2 regions of the Halomonas sp. BC1 genome follow, and region 2 is predicted to be linked to the other one. Evidence: predicted binding sites of a transcription regulator. Region 2 holds the regulator's gene; the other holds the start of a gene.

Region 1 (3,067 bases), on a different contig from region 2:
GATTTTGTCCTTCAGCTCGTCTCGCAGTGTGCAAAGGGTTTTCAGGCCTACCAGGCTGGGGTCGCTGGTGTCGGCATGGGTGCGCACGAACTGCACGCCGTTGCCGATCAACAGGTTGAGGGTCTTCAGTACGCGCTCCCGAATGTCCGCCTCGTCGAGCAACGGCTTACGCTCCCCCCAGCGTTCGATGCCCTCGAACAGCGTGCCGCTCTGGTTCCAGTGAGGCTCGCCAGCGGTCAGGGCCGCATCCAGGTGGATATGCGGCTCGATAAACGGCGCACACAGCAGTTTGCCGCCCGCATCCCTCTGGCCTTCGCCTGCCGTTTGCGGCGCATCCTGAGCAGTGATTGCGGTGAAGACACCGTTCTCGATATCCAGCCGATAAAGCCCAGGGCGCTGGCGAAGGCGGGCATTGATGATCTGCATGTTCATAAACAGGTGCTCACTTATTGTTTGGCCGTCGATGGGAAGCTATCACCCAGCGTAGCGTGCTTCAGACGTAGCAGCACGGCGTAGCTGCCTGCCGCGACTGCGACACCCACCAGCGGCGGTAGTAACGGAGAAAAATAGGCAGCCCCGGCACCAATGGCATAGGCGGCGAGGCCGCGCCGATTGAAATCGGGTAGCTGCGCAGAGGCCAAAGCAGGGTAGCGGCCTCGGTGCCTGAGCCAAAAATCAGCCATGATCACCCCGCCCATGGGAGGGATAAACGTGCCGAGCAGCACCAGAAATGGAATGAGCAGGTTGTACATGCCACCTACCGCCAGCACGGTACCAATGGCGGCGCCGCTGACGGTGACCAAGCGGCGCTTTTCGGTGCGCAGCAAGTTGCATCCCGCCACGGCGAAGTTGTAAATCGTGTTGTCCTGGGTCGTCCATATGTTCAGGAACAGCATCAATACCGCGAGGGAGAGAAAACCTTGGGCAATGAGAACATCGACGATATCTGCCTGCTGGTAAATCATCGTGCCCAAGGCACCGGTCAGCACCATCAATCCATTGCCAATGAAAAAAGCGGCCAGCGTTGCGATCACCGCAACTTTCGGCGTCCTGGCAAAGCGACTCCAGTTGGTCGCCTGGGTGCCACCGCTGATGAAGGTACCGATAATCACGGTGATCGCCGCTGCGACACTCATACTTTCCGTTGGCGTTTGCTGGCTTAATCCTGCAAAGCCGCGCACATCGACCAGCCCGGTGAACAGGCTGACCAGGATGAAGAGCATCATGGCGGGTACGGCGAAGCGCGACAGCCAGTCCATGCCTCGATAACCGATCAGGGCGGTCACGCAGAATCCAAAGCCAAACAGCACCATCAAGGGGATTTCCAGCCATTCAGGCATTCCCGTGGTGCGTACCAGCACTAGGGCTATCGTGGCGGTTCCCCAAGCGTACCAGCCAATCTGGGTGAAGCCGAGGATAATGTCAGAGAGTTTGCTGCCTTTTTCGCCGAAGCAGAACCGTCCCATCAGGACGGCATTCAGGCCGCTCTGGCAGGCGATATAAGCCAGCGCTGCTGCGTAGATACCCAGCAGCAGGTTGCCTGCCACGATAATCCACAGTAACTGGCCAATCGGGAAGGCTTGGCCCAGGGAGCCACCCGCCCACATGGTGGCGGTGAAAAAGGTAAAGCCAAGCAGTACCGCTGAGGTAGAGAGTAGCCCTTTCCGAGCCTGGAGGGGTACTTCGCTAAGTGGGTAGTCTGAATGGTGCATCTTTTTCCCCTTCGATACGTCGTCGCGTGTCATGGTCAAGAAAGATGCAGCAAGCCGCATGCCAATCAGGCGTGGTCAGGTAACAAGAAACGTTTAAATTTTTAGCCACTCGTGCGCGTCTTTAATGGTAGTTTGCGAAAAGAAGACATGAATAACGAGCGCGCACGCGCACAACAAGGTAACGAACGCTCTGCATGGCGTGGCGCTAACATGCCATTGACAGGATCGATGATCAGCAATGGGGCGATGTGGCAAGACGTGGCTGAGGGGGAGTCGGCCAATATGGAACCATCCAGTTCGCAAGAACCACCGTTGCCAGCCGCTGGGCTGCCCTGGTATCGCACCCTGGTCGGCAAAGTGGCGGCCTTCATGGTGTTGGGCGTGGTGTTTGCCTATTCCATGGGCGCCTTGCTGGGCTTGACCATTGTGGAGCGCAGTGCACGCGAACAGTGGGCTCGGGAAGCGCTGGTGAATGCCCAAATCGTGAGCGCTACGATTCGGCGCATCTACACGAACGTGGCGGTACGCACCGACCCCTCGGGTCAAGTGACGCACCTGGTGTCGGAACAGGCCCTTGGGGATGAAGACTCGGTGCTCAGTACCGGTTTCAGTCCCGTGGATGTGTTGGCGCTGGCGAGTGCGCAAACGCGCCACAACGTCTGGCTGTTTTCCCGCTTACCGGATGGCCGCTTCAGCATGGTCGCCGATGCCCATCACGGTGAAGACGTCTCGCTCACACTGCCTCAAGTCCCGGAGCTATCGCTGGTCGCGTCCGGTAACGAGCCGTACGTGGGTTTTGCCTGGCTTGGCCATGAGGAGCACTTCATCAGCGCATTGCCCATCGTGTCTCCTCAGGGGGAGTTATGGGGGGTGTCGGTTGCCACCATTGGCACCAAGGCGATGCTGTACCAGGTGCACCGCGAGCTTCTGCTGAAAGTCGTCGCCTCACTGTGCGTCGTGCTGTTGGCCACGGCCTTGCTGTTGAGCCTGCTGATGCATCAGCTGTTCAAGCCCGTGCCGCGTCTGATCAAGGCGCTGACGCATATTTCCCATAACCGAACCGAGCAGGCAACGCCCTACACACAGCGCCAGGATGAAATTGGCTGTATGGCCCAAGCCATCGAAGCGTTACGCAAAAAAGTCGTCGAGCGTGAGCTGCTGCTGGAGGTCAAGGAGGAGGCGCTCAAGTTCCAGCACCTGGCGCACCACGATGCGCTGACCAAGCTGCCTAATCGTGTTCAGTTCAACGATGCCTTGCGGGATGCCGTCGCGCAGCTGCCGAGCGGTGAGCGCTTCAATGTGATGATTTTTGATCTGGATCGCTTCAAGGCCGTCAACGATACGTTAGGGCATGC
Region 2 (3,067 bases):
GGCTTGCCGTGTGCCTTGCTGCCTGGCAATGGCTGCGCTAGGCAGCCTGCTCGCGAATCTTGTCGGTCAGCAGCTCGAGCAATGCGCGCTGGCTACTGACATTGCGCAGCTGTTGGCGTGTGGCAGCGTCATTCATGATCGTGGCCACCTGCCCCAGCAGGGCCAGGTGCGTGTCATCGGCTTCTTCGGGAACCAACAGCACGAAGACCAGATCGACCGGGTCACCATCGATGGCATCGAAGTCGACGGGCTCGGCTAGCTTGAGAAAGCCAGCAATGGGCGTGCTGCAGTGAGGACTGCGTGCATGGGGGATGGCTACGCCATTGCCGATACCAGTGCTGCCCAGCCGTTCACGGCCAATCAGGCGACTGAAGACTTCCTGACTGTCCAGGCTGGGCGTGTTCTGAGCGATAAAGGTGCTGAAAAACTCCAGCACCCTTTTTTTGCTGCCCCCGGGCACGTCGTACAGCACGCGCTCCGGGGGGAGTATGGTTTCCAACGTCATCGGTTTAACGCACGCCAGCGCCTTGGGCGCGGGCTTGTGCTTTTTCCTTGTGTTTTACCAGCTGACGGTCGATTTTGTCCGCCAGGGCGTCAATGGCCGCGTACATGTCATTATCCTGCGCTTCCGCATGCAGGTCTGCTCCTGCGGCATGCAGCGTGCAAGCCGCTTGCTGGCGCTCCTTTTCGACAGATAAGGTGACCTGGACGGTCGTGATGTTGTCGTAGTGACGCTCAACGCGTTCCAGCTTTTCGTTTACGTAGTCACGCAAGGCGTCAGTCAGTTCAACGTGATGACCAGTGATGTTTACTTGCATTGACGTGCTCCTTATCCATCGGACTGTACTTCGATTGTAACCCTTTTTGGGCCATTGCAAAGCCCTCGCCGCGAGTTTGTTGGGCAAGAGCGTTTAACTAGCGCAAACGGCGTCGCTCGCTCGACGAAGGTATACCCATCGACTCTCGGTACTTGGCGACGGTGCGGCGTGCCACGGTAATGCCACCCTCTTCCAGCAGGGTGACCAGGCGACTGTCGGAGAGTGGCTTGCCTGGCGGCTCGTCCTGAATCAGTTTCTTGATGCGTGCTCGAATGGCCGTGCTGGAGTGGCTGTCGCCGCCCTCCTGGCCGCTGACCTGGCTGGAGAAGAAGTACTTGAGCTCGAAGACCCCGCGCGGGGTATGAATGTATTTCTGGGTGGTGACCCGGGAGATGGTCGATTCATGCATCTCTACCGCTTCGGCGATATCGGCCAGAATCAGCGGTTTCATGGCCTCTTCACCCTGCTCGAGGAAGCCTATCTGGCGGGCAATGATCTCGCGCCCCACGCGCAGCAGCGTGTCGTTGCGGCTCGACAGGCTCTTGATCAGCCAGCGAGCCTCCTGGAGGTGCTCTTTCAAAAACTGGTTGTCCTGGCTCTTGTCGGCGCGCTTGATCAGGCTGGCGTAGTCGGGCTGGATACGTAGCCGAGGCAGCGCTTCCGGGTTGAGTTCCAGATGCCAGCCCTCGTGATCGTGACGTACCACCAGGTCCGGCGTCACATAGCTGTCGTCGGTGACGCCGTAGGCGCTTCCGGGGCGAGGGTCAAGGCTGCGGATTAAACGAATGACATCGTCCAGCTGCTCGTCATCGAGGCTCAGGCGTCGTTTCAGCAGGCGCATGTCGTCCTTGCCCAGCGCTTCGAGAAACTGGCGTACCAGACGCTTGGCGGGCATCAACAGCGGAGTGTCTTCGGGTAGCGCGGCCAGCTGCAGCATCAGGCACTCGCGCAGGTCACGGGCGAACACGCCAGTAGGCTCGAACTGCTGCAGGCGCAGCAAGGTGTTTTCGACCTCGCGTTGGCTCAGGCCATCGTGGCCCTGCGCCTTGAGCCCCTCGCGGATGTCGTTGAGCGGCTGGGTCAGATAGCCGTTGGCATCCAGCGCATCGATGAGGCTCTCGGCAATGGCATGCTCACGCGCAGAGAAGTCGGTCATGGCCAGTTGCCAGAGCAAGTGCCCGTGAAGGCTCTGCCCGGCCGCCTGGCGCTCGAAGTCCGGGCCTTCGCTACTGCCGCCCGCGCTGCCCATGTCCTGGTAGGTGTCGGACCAGTCGCTGTCCACGGAGAGCTCGTTGGGAATGCTGTCTGCCCACTCGGCTTCCTGAGGCTCGCTGACCGCCTGTTCGCCAAACTCATCCTCCTGTTCGAGCATGGGGTTGGCATCCAGCGCCTGCTGAATTTCTTGACGAAGGTCCAGCGTCGATAGCTGAAGCAGCGCAATGGCCTGCTGCAGCTGAGGTGTCATGGTCAGCTGTGTGCCGATGCGCAGTTGAAGAGAAGCTTTCATGACCATCTGAGAACCACTCGTTAATCAGAAAGCTCCACCCTAGAGCGACTCTCCGTTTGGTGCAAGTGCAATAAGCATGCCACTAAATAAAATGTCTTCGTGGGCCATTATTTAAAGGCGGAAGTCGGCGCCCAGGTAGACGTCGCGCACCTTCTGGTTATTGAGAATTTCCTGGGGGTTTCCACTGGCTATGATGTGTCCGTCGCCAACAATATAGGCAATATCGCAGATATCCAGGGTTTCACGCACGTTGTGGTCGGTAATCAGCACGCCAATATGGCGCTTCTTGAGCGCGCGTATGATCGACTTGATATCGCCCACGGAAATGGGGTCGACGCCAGCAAAAGGTTCGTCCAGTAGAATGAAGGCGGGCTCGGTGGCCAGCGAGCGGGCAATTTCCACCCGTCGCCGCTCGCCGCCCGACAGGCTCATGCCCAGGTTGTCGCGAATATGGGTGATGTGGAAGTCTTCCAGCAGGGATTCGAGCTTCGCTTCTCGGCTATTGCGGTCCAGCTCCCGGCGCGTTTCCAGAATGGCCATGATGTTGTCGGCCACCGACAGCTTGCGAAAGATCGATGCTTCCTGGGGCAGGTAGCCGATACCCGCCAGCGCGCGTTCATGCATGGGCGCCCGGGTCAGGTCGAGATCGTCGATGCCCACCTTGCCAGCATCGGATTTCACCAGGCCGACGATCATGTAGAACGAGGTGGTCTTGCCGGCGCCGTTAGGGCCCAGCAGGCCC

The links. Region 2 encodes sigma-54, which starts transcription at its own class of promoters, with help from an activator protein. Its sites were predicted from a motif close to TGGCACNNNNNTTGCTNT; they were not measured.
Region 1: codB (cytosine permease) is a predicted target of sigma-54. The motif match lies at 1,759-1,776, and genes of this name have one in related genera.

Annotation. Positions count from the first base shown of each region.
Region 1 is NZ_LFGS01000015.1:214,037-217,103, forward strand. Features, by position in the region: gene codA (cytosine deaminase) at 1-432, opposite strand, end outside; gene codB (cytosine permease) at 447-1,712, opposite strand; gene B7L72_RS18965 (diguanylate cyclase domain-containing protein) at 1,995-3,067, shown strand, end outside.
Region 2 is NZ_LFGS01000012.1:200,576-203,642, reverse strand. Features, by position in the region: gene ptsN (PTS IIA-like nitrogen regulatory protein PtsN) at 38-505, opposite strand; gene hpf (ribosome hibernation-promoting factor, HPF/YfiA family) at 510-818, opposite strand; gene B7L72_RS10495 (RNA polymerase factor sigma-54) at 916-2,331, opposite strand; gene lptB (LPS export ABC transporter ATP-binding protein) at 2,437-3,067, opposite strand, start outside.